DNA from 2 places in the Bradyrhizobium huanghuaihaiense genome. Region 2 is predicted to be linked to the other one. Evidence: predicted binding sites of a transcription regulator. Region 2 holds the regulator's gene; the other holds the start of a gene.
What was found. The regulator LexA, encoded in region 2, represses DNA repair genes until DNA is damaged. The targets are predictions, from matches to a motif close to TGTTCNNNNTGTGTTCNG.
Positions count from the first base shown of each region.

Region 1: the regulator LexA is predicted to act here: its motif matches at 2,648-2,665, upstream of ruvC (crossover junction endodeoxyribonuclease RuvC).

Region 1 covers NZ_CP104172.1:1,847,252-1,855,124, reverse strand. The annotation lists gene N2603_RS08740 (DUF6869 domain-containing protein) at 1-335, opposite strand, end outside; gene ruvB (Holliday junction branch migration DNA helicase RuvB) at 424-1,479, opposite strand; gene ruvA (Holliday junction branch migration protein RuvA) at 1,476-2,093, opposite strand; gene ruvC (crossover junction endodeoxyribonuclease RuvC) at 2,090-2,617, opposite strand; gene N2603_RS08720 (YebC/PmpR family DNA-binding transcriptional regulator) at 2,853-3,599, opposite strand; gene N2603_RS08715 (methyl-accepting chemotaxis protein) at 3,818-5,566, shown strand; gene N2603_RS08710 (methyl-accepting chemotaxis protein) at 5,686-7,110, shown strand; gene N2603_RS08705 (murein L,D-transpeptidase catalytic domain-containing protein) at 7,272-7,873, opposite strand, start outside.
Region 2 covers NZ_CP104172.1:4,459,631-4,467,503, reverse strand. The annotation lists gene N2603_RS21340 (alpha-hydroxy acid oxidase) at 1-565, shown strand, start outside; gene N2603_RS21335 (HAD family hydrolase) at 574-1,206, shown strand; gene N2603_RS21330 (hypothetical protein) at 1,362-1,556, shown strand; gene N2603_RS21325 (molybdopterin molybdotransferase MoeA) at 1,787-2,998, shown strand; gene lexA (transcriptional repressor LexA) at 3,175-3,876, shown strand; gene N2603_RS21315 (hypothetical protein) at 4,062-4,265, shown strand; gene N2603_RS21310 (hypothetical protein) at 4,463-4,894, shown strand; gene N2603_RS21305 (hypothetical protein) at 4,999-5,130, opposite strand; gene N2603_RS21300 (GAF domain-containing protein) at 5,117-6,058, shown strand; gene N2603_RS21295 (ComEC/Rec2 family competence protein) at 6,068-7,873, opposite strand, start outside.

The sequences.
Region 1 (7,873 bases), 2.6 Mb from region 2:
GCGATCACCTCCGGGCCGTGCGCATAGAGCAGCGCCAGCAGGAATTTGTCGTTAAGCTGCATCACCGTCGGCTTGTCGGCCTCCGTCTTCAGCACCCCCAACACCAGATCGAGCGCAGCCTGCGGCAGGCGGTGCGGCAAATGGTCGAAATAGAGTTTGATGGCCCAGATGCTGCCGGCCTGGTCGCGCCGGCTGACGCGCTGGAGCGCGCACCACATCGACGCCAGCTCACCCAGCGGCAGGGAATCGAGGAATGCCTCGGTCTGGTCGGGCGTGCGCAGCTGCGGTGCCGCCGCGACGGTCTCGAGCAATCCGCTATCGTCCGCTGGCGCCATTCCTTCCCAATCCAATCCTCGGCGGCGATCACGCCGCGCGTTCGGATTAGTGATCGAATGAAACCCGCGGGTTCATCGGCTGCGGCGATCAGTCGTCGCTCTCGTCGGTGCCGAACAGGCCGAACTGTGCCGCATCGCGATTGGGCTCGGCGAGGCCGAGATGGCGGAAGGCATGCGAGGTGAGCAGGCGGCCGCGCGGGGTGCGCTGGAGATAGCCGCACTGGATCAGATAGGGCTCGATGATGTCCTCGATCGCATCGCGCGGCTCGGAGAGCGCGGCGGCCATGGTCTCGACACCGACCGGACCGCCACCATAGTTGAGCGCGATGGTCGAGAGATAGCGGCGGTCCATGGCATCGAGGCCCGCGGCGTCGACCTCGAGCGCGCTCAATGCATGGTCGGCGATCTTGCGGTCGATCGTATCGGCATTCGCCGCCGACGCAAAATCGCGGACACGACGGAGCAGGCGGCCGGCGATGCGCGGCGTGCCGCGGGCGCGGCGCGCGATCTCGTTGGCGCCGTCCGCGCTCATGCCGACATTGAGCACGCGCGCGCCGCGGCTGACGATGCTCTCGAGCTCCTCGATGGTGTAGAAATTGAGCCGAACCGGAATGCCGAAGCGGTCACGCAGGGGATTGGTGAGGAGCCCTGCGCGCGTGGTGGCGCCGACGAGGGTGAATTTCGACAGCTCGATCTTCACCGAACGCGCCGCCGGACCCTCGCCGATGATGAGGTCGAGCTGAAAGTCCTCCATCGCGGGATAGAGCACCTCTTCGACCGCGGGGCTCAGGCGATGGATCTCGTCGATGAAGAGCACGTCGCGCTCTTCGAGATTGGTGAGCAGGGCGGCGAGATCGCCGGCCTTGGCGATCACCGGGCCCGAGGTGGCACGAAAGCCGACGCCGAGTTCTTTCGCCACGATCTGCGCCAGCGTGGTCTTGCCGAGGCCGGGAGGACCGACGAACAGCACGTGATCCAGCGCCTCGCCGCGCTTTCGCGCCGCCTCGATGAAGATCGAAAGGTTCTTGCGCGCCTGCTGCTGGCCGACGAAATCGGACAGCGATTGCGGACGCAGCGCGGTGTCGCCGACATCGTCGCTGCGGCGCTCGGGCGAGACCATGCGGGAGGCTTTGGGATCGCTCACTTCGCCAATTCCTTCAAGCCGAGGCGAATGAGCTGCGCCGTCTCGGCGCCTTCACCCGCGCTGCGCGAGGCCGAGGCAATCGCGGCGGCGGCCTGCGGCTGGCCGTAGCCGAGATTAACCAGCGCGGAGATCGCATCCGCCACCGGCCGCGGCGCGCGCTGGTCGTCGACGGCGCCGGCGAGATGCACGACGGCGGGATCCACACTGGCAAAGGCCGGCGCCTTGTCCTTCAGCTCGGTGACGATGCGCTCGGCGACCTTGGGGCCGACACCGGGCGAACGCGACACCGCCGCCTTGTCGCGCAGCGCGATGGCATTGGCGAGATCGGAAGGCTGTAGCGTGCCGAGCACCGCGAGCGCGACCTTGGCGCCGACGCCCTGCACGGTCTGCAGCAGGCGAAACCATTCGCGCTCCTGGTCGGTGCGGAAGCCGAACAGTTTGATTTGATCCTCGCGGACGTAAGTCTCGATCGACAGCACGGCGGCTTCGCCGGGCGAAGGCAGATGCTGCAGCGTGCGCGACGAGCAGTGCACCTGATAGCCGACGCCGCCGACGTCGAGGATGACGAAGTCCTCGCCGTAGGTGTCGATCAGGCCCTTGAGCTTGCCGATCATAACCCCGCCACCTTCAGCCTGAGCGCCGTGCTCTGGCGGTGATGGGCGTGGGTGATGGCGATGGCGAGCGCGTCGGCAGCATCAGCGGACGGCGGCTCGGCTTTCGGCAGCAATATCTTGAGCATCATCGCAATCTGTTGCTTGTCGGCGTGGCCGGCGCCGACCACCGTCTTCTTGACCTGGTTCGGCGCATATTCGGCGACACTGATGCCGAACATTGCGGGCGCCAGCATGGCGACGCCGCGGGCCTGGCCGAGCTTGAGCGTCGCAACGCCGTCCTTGTTCACAAAGGTCTGCTCGACCGCGGCTTCCATCGGCTTGTGGCTGGACAGGACGGACGCGAGCCCTTCATGGATCGCGAGCAGCCGGCTCGACAGCGGCAGATCATCCGGCGGTTCCACCGAGCCGCAGGCGACATAGATCAGCCGATTGCCCTCGGCCTCGATCACGCCCCAGCCGGTGCGGCGCAGGCCGGGGTCGATGCCGATGATGCGTACGGGGCCACGAATCGGGAGCGCAGTCATGGGCCAGTGATAGCGGCTGGCCGCGGCGGGGGAAACAGAAACAGAACGGAAGTAACAGGGGAAAGGCGGTCTCGTGCCCCGGGCGCGACGCAGCGCAAAGCGGTGCGGCGCTGAACCGGGGCCCATATTGCCGCCGGCATATGAGGCATCATGGGTCCCAGCTCTGCGCAGCAGCGTACCGGACGATGCTTCGCATCGCCGGGGACGCTGCAGCGCGTCCGGGACACGAGCTGCCCTACCCGCCCATCTTCGCAACAAGCGCGTCCGACACCTCGAAATTGGCGTAGACGTTCTGGACGTCGTCGTGCTCGTTGAGCAGGTCCATCAGTTTCAAGAGCTTCTCGCCGGTCTCGTCGTCGACCGCGACCGTGTTCTGCGGCTTCCAGATCAGCGCGGCCTTGCGCGGCTCGCCGAACTTGGCTTCGAGCGCCTTGGCGACGTCGCGATAGCCTTCGGTCGAGGCATAGATCTCGTGGCCGCCTTCGCCGGAGACGACGTCGTCGGCGCCGGCCTCGATCGCGGCATCGAGCACCGCATCGTCATCGGCGACGCTGCGGTCGTATTCGATGATGCCGGTGCGGTCGAACATGAAGGAGACCGAGCCGGTTTCGCCGAGATTGCCGCCGGACTTGGTGAAGAAGGAGCGGATGTCGGAGGCGGCGCGGTTGCGGTTGTCGGTCAGCGCCTCGACGATGACGGCGACGCCGCCGGGGCCATAGCCCTCGTAGCGGATTTCGTCATAGTTCTCGCCGTCGCTGCCGAGCGCCTTCTTGATGGCGCGCTCGATATTGTCCTTCGGCATGTTCTCCTGGCGCGCGGCGATCACGGCGGCGCGCAGGCGCGGGTTCATGGCGGGGTCGGGGGTCCCCAGCTTGGCGGCGACGGTGATTTCCCGCGCCAGCTTGCCGAACAGTTTCGACTTCTGCGCATCCTGCCGCCCCTTGCGGTGCATGATGTTCTTGAATTGGGAATGTCCGGCCATGCGTGGTCTCTTGTGGGATAGTCAGCCAAAGGTGAGCGTGGGAAGCGCGGCCTTATAGGCCGCCAACCCACCGGAATCAAAGGGCCCTGAGGCTTCAAGGTAGCACTGCAGAGATAGCCACCCCAACGGTCCGTGCCCAGATGTCGGGCATTGTTAACCCTGATTTCATTCCGGCCTGCGAAAATAGCGTCCGCCCGCCCGCCGACAAGAGAGACCTCATGGCATTCGGACTGTTTCGGAAGCGTCCGCCGGATACGGCTGCGCCGGCGGCCACCCCGCAGGCTGTGCAGCCGGCGACCATTTCCGAGCCGGTCCCGGCCAATGAGGGCGATTCGGCCAGGGAAATCCTGGAACTGCTGGAACTCGAGCTCGGGGCCATGATCCGCCAGCTCGAGCGCGCCGCCAATTCGGTGGCCGGCGGCGCCGAGGCGACCGCTGAGACGCTTGCCGCCATTCGCGACCGCACCGATGCCCTGACCGGCCGCACCAACGCCGCCCAATCGACCGCATCCACCTTCGCCCATGCGGCCGACAAGTTCACCCAGTCCGCGCAAGGCATCGGGGCGCAGGTGCGCGCGGCCGGCAAGCTCGCCGACGAGGCCAGTGCTGCGGCACAGGAAGCGCGCGCCAATGTCGACCGCTTGCGCGAGTCCTCCGCCGCGATCGGCAACGTCGTCAATCTGATCGCGCAGATCGCGCGGCAGACGACGCTGCTCGCGCTCAACTCGACCATCGAGGCCGCACGCGCCGGCGCCGCCGGCAAGGGATTTGCGGTCGTCGCCACCGAGGTCAAGGCGCTCGCGGTGCAGACGCAAGGCGCGACCGAAGAGATCACAAAAAAGATCGACGCGCTGCAGCGCGATGCCGCGGGCTCGGCCGATGCCGTGCACCGCATCTCGCAGGCGATCGAGGCGATCCGCCCGGTGTTCGAGACCGTCAACGGCGCGGTGGCCGAGCAGAACGCCACCACGAGCGAAGTCTCCGGCAATGCCGCGAACGCCTCGGAGTTCATCATCTCGGTCGGCGAGAGCGCGGCCGAGATCGACGCCGCGACCAAGGCGGCGGAAACCCATGGCGAGAGCGTCGCCAGCGCCGGCAGGGCCGTCACCACCTTCGCCCGGAAGCTGAAGTCGCGCTGCGCCGTGCTGCTGCGCCAGAGCGAGCACGACGACCGCCGCAAGACCGAGCGGCTGCCCTGCCACCTCAAGTTCGAGAGCGCGCGCGGCGTGATGCCGGTCTATGAAATCGCGATGGACGGCGTCCTGATCGGCGGCGCGGACGCCGGCCGGCTGGCGCCGCAGGCGATCATCGAAGGCAGCCTCGAACAGGTCGGCGCCTGCCGCCTGCGCGTGACGGAGCAATCCAAGGCCGGTGCCCGCGCGCAGTTCGTCAGCCCCAATGCCGAGCTCTGCGAGAAGATCGAGGACAAGCTCTGGTCGATCCACGAGGAGAACACCGAGTTCGTCACCCGCGCGATGGAGGCAGGCAACGCGCTGACCCAAATCTTCGAACAGGCGGTTGCTCGCGGCGAGATCAAGGTCGACGACCTCTTCGACACCGACTATGTCGAGATCGCCGGCACCAATCCGCAGCAATACCGCACCCGCTATCTGGACTGGGCCGACCGTGCGCTGCCGCCGTTCCAGGAAGCCTTTCTCGCCAAGGACCCGCGCATGGCGTTCTGCGCCATGGTCGACCGCAACGGCTTTTTGCCGGTGCACAACAAGATCTATTCGCACCCGCAGCGGCCGGGCGATGTCGCCTGGAACACGGCCAACAGCCGCAACCGGCGCATCTTCAACGATCCGGCGGGGCTCGCCGCCGCCCACAACCAACGCTCGTACCTGGTCCAGAGCTATGCCCGCGACATGGGTAACGGGAACACGGTGATGATGCGCGAGATCGACGTGCCGATCCGCGTCACGGGCCGGCACTGGGGCGGATTCCGCACAGCTTATAAGCTGTAATGCCCGCTCTCGTGCACTCCTGGGCAAGACGCCGGACGCGAATCATCCTCTAAGGTCAAAACTGGAATGGGAATGCCGCCGAGGGCCGATCACCGGCTCGGACTGGAGAAAGCGCGTACATGTCCCTGGCACAACTTGCAGTACTGGACACCGGATCGAACCGGACGCTTGCCGAACGCCTGATCGATCAGCTTGCCGACCGCATCGGCGGTCTCGGCGTCGAGCTCGCCGACATCGCCGGCAACGTCCAGGAAGTGGCCAACCGTGTCGCCAACCAGTCGGAACGGTTCCACCATCTCCAGAAGACGGCGGAGACGATGGTCTCGGCCAACCACGACATCGCCAACGCATCGCAGGCGGTGCAGACGACGACGTCCGCGGCGGTCGGCGAGATCGCGCAGTCGCGCAGCGCGGTCGATACCGCCGTCAGCCACATCTCCGAATTGGTCGCAGCGGTGGAACGCATCGAGGCGCGGCTGAGCGCGGTGGGCTCGGCGCTGGCGCAGGTCGCAAAGGTGTCCGGCTCGATCGAGGCGATCGCGAAGCAGACCAACCTGCTCGCGCTCAACGCAACCATCGAAGCCGCGCGCGCCGGCAATGCCGGCCGCGGCTTTGCGGTGGTCGCGAGCGAGGTGAAGAACCTCGCGGAAGCCACCCGCCAGGCCACGCATCAGATCTCCGACACCGTGCGCGATCTCGACGGCCAGATCGAAGGCCTGATCGGCGAAAGCAGCGACGCCTCGCAACGCGCCAAGACCGCCGGCGAAGGCGCGCAAGCGATCTCCGGCATCATCTCGCGCGTCCAGCAGGGCTTCGCCTCGGTGGAAGCCGAGATAGACAGCGTCGCGCGCGCGGCGACCTCCAATCTCGGCCACTGCGACACCGTCATCAGCGAGCTCAACGAGCTCGCCAAGGGCGTCGACCTCTCCTCGCGCGATCTCAAGAGCGCCGATCAGCGGGTGACGAAGCTGCTCGACACCTCCGAAGGCCTGATCGCGCTGATCGCCGACAGCGGCGTCGACACGTCGGACGCGCCGCTGATCCGCGTCGTGGTCGAAACCGCCAAGCGCATCACGGCCGAGTTCGAGGCCGCGATCGACCGCGGCGAGATCACGCTCGACCAGCTCATGGACGAGAACTACCGCGAGATATCAGGGACCGATCCAAAGCAGTACAACACGGCCTATGTCGAGTTCACCGATCGCGTGCTGCCCGCGATCCAGGACCCGATCCAGAAGTCCGATCCCCGCATCGTGTTCTGCGTCGCCTGGGCCAAGGGCGGGTATCTGCCGACCCACAATCCGAACTACCGCCTGCCGCAGGGCAAGGATCCGGTCTGGAATAACGCCAACTGCCGCAACCGCCGCCTGTTCACCGATCGCGCGGTGAAGAAGGTCGCGGCCAACACGAAGCCGTTCCTGCTGCAGACCTATCGCCGCGACATGGGCGGCGGGCAGTTCGTGCTGATGAAGGACCTGTCCTCGCCGATCGTGATCCGCGGCAGGCACTGGGGCGCCTTCCGGATGGGCTTTCGCCAGGGCTGACGGGCGGCGCGACGGCGTCCCTGAAATAAAAGCTCGAAACAACCCCATGCACAGTAGCCGGGGCGTGCGGAATCAATGGCTTGAACCATGATCGATTGAAGTCGAATCGGCCGACAGTGCCAGGCGTTAAGGGTTAGGCGATCGAACGGTCTCCGCCGAGGTCACGGTCGCGGCCAGCCCGCGTGAATATGCGTCGAATGGCCGGCATCGCCGGGCCCGAGCACTTCCGTTGCTCCAAGCTCGCGGCAGCGTTGCTGAAACGAACCAGCCGACGGGCCGGCGCCCACATGCTGGCCGTTGATTGTGTTGATGTCGGCGGTGCACCCTGCGTAGTGCCGGGAGTTCGTGTTGTGGCTGCCACCGCAAAACTCCGATACCGAGAAGCTGAACGATTCCGCCAAATCGAGCATGCCTCTGAGCATTCGGGGATCGAGGTTGACCACACCGCCGGGCGCGTTTCCGTAGGAGCTGCGGTGAGCCGCGCGCCCCTCAGCCGTGTCCTTGATGTTGTCGAAGGCGGTGGCGTTGTCCTGGACTCCCGAGGAATGCCCGCGGGCAAGGACGATTTTCGGTGATTGTAGTATTCGCATTGCCAGCGAGGCCGTCGTTTCGCTGGCATCCATTGCGAGATGGGCCGCCGGCGGCTCGAGCTCGCTCCAGACTTCGTCCGCTACGCTGTCTGCGACGAAGCGCGCGTCAGCAGGCCGGGTGGCGTTCGAATACCACGCAAGGACGAGAGACCCCCCGGTCAATGCGCTCACGA
Region 2 (7,873 bases):
GCGCTACGTTCGCGAAAGCCGCCTGCGCGCCACCGGCGGCGACTACCAGAAGGGACTGGAGTGGCGGACCGTGAAGATGATCAAGGACAAGTTCAAGATCCCTCTGATCCTGAAGGGCATCGCCACCGCCGAGGATGCGCAGATCGCGCTCGATCACGGCGTCGAGTGGATTTACGTCTCCAACCATGGCGGCCGCCAGCTCGACCACGGCCGCGGCGCCATGCATGTGCTGCCTGAAATCGTCGACGCCGTGAAAGGCCGCGCCAGGATCATGGTCGATGGCGGCTTCTGCCGCGGCACCGACATCGTCAAGGCGATTGCGGCAGGCGCCGACCTCGTCGGCATCGGCCGGCTGCAATGCTGGGCCCTGGCGGCGGCCGGCGAGGCCGGCGTGGCCCGGATGCTGGAGCTGCTGGAAGACGAGGTGCTGCGCTGCCTCGGCCTCTTGGGCGCCACCTCGTTCGCCGAGGTCGGCAGGTCCTGCCTGCATCCGGCCACCGCGACCAACGCGCCGAGCGTGTTCAGCGCGTTCCCGCTGTTCGACCACGATCCCTATCGATACTGAGTGAAAGGATGCAGGTGCCCCCGCTCTCTCCCGGCAGCGCAGACGCGCTTCTGTTCGATCTCGGGCGCGTGGTGCTCGACATCGATTTCTCCAGGGCGATCGCCTGCTGGGCGGGACACGCCGGCTGCAAGCCCGAAGCCATCGTCGCGCGCTATGTGCGCGACAGCGAAGCCTACCGGCTGCACGAGGTCGGCAAGATCAGCGACGCGGACTATTTCTCCTCGCTGCGCTCATCACTCGGGATCGCGATTTCCGACGCGCAGTTCCTGGAGGGCTGGAACGCGATCTTCGCCGGCGAGATGCCTGACATCGCGGAACTGTTGCCGCGTGCGGCGAGGCGGATGCCGCTCTACGCCTTCTCGAACACCAACCGGCCGCATGTCGACCATTTCTCGAAGGAATATGCCGGCCTGCTCGGCCATTTCCGCGAGCTCTACCTGTCGTCCAGCATCGGCCTGCGTAAACCGGACGCGGAGGCTTTCGACCATGTCGTGGCCGCTATGGGCGTGCCGGCGAGCCGCATCGTCTTCTTCGACGACCTCGCGGAAAACATCGAGGGGGCCCGGGCGCGCGGATTGACCGCGGTGCATGTGACCTCGCCCCGTGACGTCGGCGATGCGCTGAAGCAGCTCGGGATTTGACGGATCCGCCTCCCGGCAGGTGCGGTTCCCTGGAACTCGTTTGCCAAATATGAGGAACCAAATCACTTTGTGCATTTTTGTACAAAGTTCCGGGAACGGAATCTGCCCTTCCGGACTCTTGAGTCCGTTGGGACTTCTACATTGGACCGATCGACGTGCTGGGCAAATCCTACCTCACCAAGCAAGCCTCTCTCCTGCTCGAGTTCGCAAGAACCACCTCGGACTCCGACCTATCCGCCAAGTTGATCAGCAAGGCCGCCGACCTGAAATCCCAGGCCGACCCGCTGCCCGACAAGGATCAGGGCCCCAAAGCGCCGGACGTCAGTCCGGACGCGCCGGCAGGGAGTTGACCGATGCTGGCCGTGGCGCTCGTTCTTCTCGTGCTTGCCATGGCCGTCCTCGTGCCGGTCTGCCTCGCCTTCCGGATCATGCCGCGGCGGATTTGACGTCCATCTTTCGCGATAGAGCGAACGACGCAGGCTGAATCATCCTGCATCTCCACTGTTTTGCCTCTGCGGCCGCACTCGGCTAGAACTCTCGCCGCCGATTTGCCGAACGTGCTCAGCAGGAGTTTTCACCCGTGGCCTTGATGCCGGTATCTGACGCGCTTGCCGCGGTGCTTGCCGGCGCAGAGCCGCTGCCTGAGGAGACGGTCCCCCTCGACCAGGCCTACCACCGCGTGCTCGCGCGCGACGTCGCGGCGCGGCGCACGCAGCCGCCGCAGGCGATGTCGGCGATGGACGGCTATGCCGTGCGCGCGGCCGATGCGGCGACGATCGATTCCCAACTGACGGTGATCGGCGAGGTCGCGGCCGGGCGGCCGTTTGCCGGGTTGGTCGGCGCCGGCGAAGCGGTCCGGATCTTCACCGGCGGCGTCGTTCCCGCCGGCGCGGATACGGTCGTGATCCAGGAGGATACGGTCGCTGATGGCAAGCGCATCACGATCAAGGAAGCAGCGATTCCCGGACGGCACATCCGGCGCGCCGGGGTCGACTTTGCCGAGGGCGAGGTGCTGCTGCGCAAGGGAGCCCGGCTCACCGAGCGCGACCTCGCACTCGCGGCCGGGATGAATCACCCGCACCTACCCGTGCAACGCCGTCCGAAGGTCGCGATCCTCGCCACCGGCGACGAGCTGGTGATGCCGGGCGCGACGCCCGGCCCCGGCCAGATCGTCTATTCCAACGGCTACGCCCTGCACGCGCTCGCCCGCCAGGAGGGCGCCGATACCGTCGACCTCGGCGTTGCCGCCGACACGCTGGAAGCCACCACCGCCGGGATCCGCCGGGCCCGCGAGAGTGGCGCCGACATCCTGATCACGTCCGGCGGCGCCTCGGTCGGCGACCACGATCTGGTCCAGCAGGCGCTCAAGGCCGAGGGGATCGCGATGTCGTTCTGGAAGATCGCGATGCGGCCGGGCAAGCCGATGATGCACGGCCGGTTCGACGCGATGCGCGTCATCGGCCTGCCCGGCAATCCCGTGTCATCCTACGTCTGCGCTTTCCTGTTCATGGTGCCGTTGATTCGCGCACTGTCGGGTCGCACCGTGATTCATCATCGCCGCGAGCGCGCCGTGCTCGGCCGCGACCTCAATGCCAACGACCAGCGCGAGGATTATCTACGCACGCGCCTGGAGCGACGCGACGACGGCACGCTGATCGCCCTGCCCGTCAATCACCAGGATTCCTCGCTGCTTGCGAATCTCGCTGCGGCACAGGCACTTCTCGTACGCGCGCCGTTCGCGCCCGAGGCCGAAGCCGGCACGCAATGCGAGGTGCTGCTGCTGCCCGTATGAACGCTGTCACCACACGCGTTCCGCGAACTTTGTCGCGTTCACGGTAAATTAAGCAGTTGCGGAACATGTATCGAACATATAGTGTCCGTTCATGATTTGTTTCGAGCATGCAGCGGCTTATCGCTGAACTGAGCGTCTCGGAATCGAACGACATCAACCGGGGGATTTTGGTCGAGATGTTAACGCGCAAACAATACGAGCTCCTGCGGTTCATCAGCGAGCGACTGAAGGAAAGCGGCGTGCCGCCTTCCTTCGACGAGATGAAGGACGCGCTCGATCTGCGCTCGAAATCGGGTATCCATCGCCTGATCACCGCGCTCGAGGAGCGCGGCTTCATCCGGCGCCTGCCCAACCGCGCCCGCGCGATCGAGGTCATCAAGCTGCCCGAGCTCCAGGCGGCTGCCGGCAACCGCCGCGGCTTCACGCCGAGCGTCATCGAAGGCAATCTCGGCAAGGTGCGCACGACCTCCAGCCCGCCGGCTGACGAGGGTGAGCGTCCCGTCGCCGTGCCCGTCATGGGCCGTATCGCGGCCGGCACGCCGATCGAGGCGCTGCAGACCCGCAGCCACACTATCAGCGTACCGCCTGACATGCTCGGCTCCGGCGAGCACTACGCGCTCGAAGTGCGCGGCGATTCGATGGTGGAAGCCGGCATCCTCGACGGCGACATGGCGCTGATCCAGCGCAACGAGAGCGCCGACACCGGTGACATCGTGGTGGCGCTGATCGACGACGAGGAAGCAACGCTGAAGCGCTTCCGCCGCCGCGGCGCATCGATCGCGCTCGAGCCCGCCAACGCCGCCTATGAGGTCCGCATCCTGCCGCCCAACCGGGTGAAGATTCAGGGCAAGCTGATCGGCCTGTACCGGAAGTACTAAGTGCATCCCGCGGCGCCAGTTGGCGACCGCGCCTGAACGATTGGAGCGGATCATTGTCCGCTCCGGCTGGATAGTCTTTCTGGTTCTGCACAGATTATCCGGCCACCTCCCCCGCGCTAGATCCTCGGCACGCCGCGCAAAGCACGCATCGCTTTACGGGCCTTTGAGAAACCGAGGAGACAACCATGCGCAAGATCGTCTTGAGCACCGTCGCGATGGCGCTGATCGCAACGTCAGTGTCACCGGCCGTCGCCGCACGATCGCATCATGTCCGCAAGACGACGCCAGCGACGACGCGTGAGCAATTGCGCAACGCACGCGACGCCGTTGGACAGCAGTCGCAACCGGCCTCGCCGTATTCGGGCTGGTCGGCACCTGCTGGCCGCTGACGAAGAAGAAGCTCGCAGAATGCACGGAAGCGGGCTTTGTTCCTCGTGCATCTGAAAAAGATATTGTGATGGCGGCGTGCGGACCCAAGCCGCAGATTTGCCCACAACCAAGCAGACCGTTGTATGCTTCCACTCTGATAGAGGCTTGTGCCTCGACAAGAGGCGCGGGTCGCTATCTTCGAATGAGGAGCACCCCGATGTGTGACTACAGCCTGCACGCCGTCGCGACGCGTCCTGCCGAAGTCGGTGAGACGATCGTCACGACAACCTTCCGCGGCACCTCGACACGCGGCTTCGCCTCCGAAGCCGACATGTCCGTCGCGGTATGCCTGCTGCCGGGAACGGAGCTCGCCTTCGCCGACAACGTCCGCTACGACAATCGCTGGATCTGGACGCGCACCATCAACTCGCGCGTCGGCAAGTTCGGCAAGATCGACCCGCACATTCCGGATCGCCATCACGATGCGATCGAATTTCCCGACGGCAAATACGTGCTGGTGACTCAGCTCGTCGAAGGCCAGCGCGCAACCGTGCTGCAATTGCCGGTGACCCAGCCACTCGGCGAGCGCGAGCACAAGCCGCAGACCATGGCCGACAGGCCGACGATCACACGCCTGCCGATCGGCTGATCGTAGCAGCCCCGGCTCGCGGGTCGGGCCATGATTGAAATCGCCATCGCCGGCCGTGGCCGGCGACGTGGTGTGGTTTGCATCTTCGAAAATACCTTCGCCGATCAGCCGCCGCTCTTCTCCGTCGCACGAAGTTTGCGCTGCCCTGCCTGAATTTTGAACGTCCGTTCCGCAGGCAAATGGCCGATGCTGCCAAAAGGCTTGAGGCGGCGGACACGTTCGATGAAGACCTTCATTCGCGTCGTTGAACTCTGGGTGCCCGACCGGACGCGTACGCGGCTGGAATTCGGCGGGGGCCTCTACGGCGAAGGGCTGTCCGCGTTCAGGGCCGCAAGTGAAGAGCTGCGCTTCGGTCGGGATGAGGGCCTTCCCGGCAAGGCCTGGGCTTCCGGCCATCCCGTCATCCTCACCAAATTCGCCAACTCCTATTTCAGGCGGACCGACCAGGCGCTCGCGGCGGGCCTGACTTGCGGCGTGGCGGTGCCGGTATTTTCAGGCGAATTCCTGCAAGCCGTGATGGTCCTGTTCTGCGGCGACGACGAGGCGCATGTCGGCGCGATCGAGCTCTGGCACAACGACCCCGATACCTCCCACGAGATGGGCCTGGTCGACGGTTACTATGGCACCGCCGACATGTTCGAGTTCAACTCGCGCCACACCAGGTTTCCGCGCGGCTTCGGCCTGCCCGGACGCACCTGGAAAGCCGGCCTGCCGCTGATCATCAAGGACCTGCACAACGCCAAGAGCTTTCTGCGCTGGGAAGACGCCGCCGAGGTCGGGATCAATCTCGGCGTCGGCGTTCCCTACCGGACCGGCACCGACCAGACCTGGGTGCTGACCTTCCTCTCCGCGCAGGCAACGCCGATTGCGCGGCGCTTCGAGATCTGGGGGCCGAACGAGGCTCGTTCTGCGCTGGTCTTCCGCGCCGGCGATTGCAGCGCCCAGACCGACCTTGCCGCGCTCTATGCGGACAAGTCCATCACGAGGGGCGACGGCAGCATCGGCGGCGCCTGGGCCACGGGGATGCCTGCGCTCAACGATGATCTCGCGCATGACAAATCGATCGCCGCGGCCGAAGCCCGCGCGTCCGGGCTGAGCCAGATGGTTGCCTTGCCGGTAATCGGGAGCGCCGGGCTCGACGCCGTGCTGGCCTGGTACCTGTAGCCCGCCTCCTCAATCCTCAGCCTGCATGTCCGCCTCGGACGGCGTCGCATCCCGGTTACGGGGCGCCGCCGCCGGCGGCGCAAGGGTCGCGCCGAAATCGCCTTCGCCGGCGGTTGCCGCCGCCCACGGGCGGTCTGCGCCTCTTGCTTTAACCGTCTGCACCGCAAAGCCGTCGCCCCGCCGTGTCAGCGCCAATGCGCCCTGCGCGGCAAGGCGCTGCCGGTCCACCACCATCGCCGCGCAATCCGGCGCAGCCGGCCGGGCCGTCACCACCAGCGCGGCGCGGCTGCAATCGTCCGCCAGCGCATCGATGCGCAAGGCCAGCGCGACGAGGCGCCCGTCGGCAAGCGGCGTCACGCAGCCGGCCTCGTCGCACGACACGCCGTCGGCCAGAGTACCATTGGCGGCATCGCGCGGATCGGCATCGGCAGCCGGCCACTCCTTCAGCAGAAAGCTGTCCTTGCTCGCCCGGATCACGTGCAGGTGCCCGTCCCTGCCCCGGACCGCGACGCTCTGGCCGTCCCCGGCGATCAGGATATCCGGCGGCCGCGCCGACAGGCCCCAGAGGATCGCAGCCAGCAGCACCAGCCCGCCTGACCAGCGCAACGGCGTGCGCAAGAGGCCCATGACAATGATGCCGAGACTGGCCGCGATCAGCGGCGCGATGCCGAACGCCGGGATGCGGCCGACCGCGCCCGGCAGGGCCGCCACCCAGCGCGACACCGCGACCATCCAGTCGATGCCGATCCCCATCAGCCACCAGAACACGCCATCGAGCCCGAAGGGAGCAGCGAGCAAGCTTAACAATCCGGCCGGCATCACCAGCGCCGAGACCACCGGCATCGCGCCGAGATTGGCGAGCACGCCGTAAGGCGTGACGCGGTGGAAGTGGAAGGCAGCATAGGGCGTGGTCGCAAGCCCCGCGATCAGCGAGGCCAGGAACAGCATCGCGATCTCGCGGCCGCCCCACAGCGCGATGCGCGCGGTCGCGGAATGGTCGGGCGAGGCAAACAGGTTCGGCATGCCGATCTGCACCAGCGCCACCAGCCCGAGCGTTGCCGCAAACGACATCTGGAAACTGGGGTGAACCAGCGCCTCCGGCGCCACCGCGAGCACGATCAGCGCGGCCACGGCCAGCGTGCGGAAGGTGATGGCGCGGCGATCGACCATGACGGCGATCAGCACCACCGCGGTCATGAAGAACGAGCGTTGCGTCGCGACCTCCGCGCCCGAGAGCAGAAGATAAAACGCGGCGGCAACCAGCGCTGCAGCCGCCGACCATTTCTTGATGGGGAAGCCGACCGCCAGTCCCGGGATCAAGGCCAGCAGCGCGCGCACCGCGAAGAACACGACGCCGGCAACCACCGCCATGTGATAGCCGGAGATCGACAGCACGTGGCCGAGCCCCGAGACGAACATCGCGTCATTGACGGGCGCAGTGATGGCATCGCGCCGGCCGGTCAATAGCGCGGTCGCGATCGCGCGGTTGTCGCCTTCGAGCACGGCACGGATGCGCGCGTCGATCGCATCGCGCAGGCCCTGCATGAAGGCGGCGTAGCGCAGCCGCAAGCCGCCGGTCTCCGGCGGCACCGAAGCCGTGATGGCGCCCATCACGAAGCCGGAGGCACCGATGCCCTGGAAGAACATGTCGCGCGAGAAATCGTAGCTGCCGGGGCGCACCGGCGAGATCGGCGGCATCAGCCGCGCCTTGAGCTGCACGAAGCTGCCGACCTCGGGCGCTGTCCCCTTGCGCACCGATAGCCGCACGCGCTCCAACCTGATGTCGCTGCGCTGCGCCTCCATCGCGGTGACGCG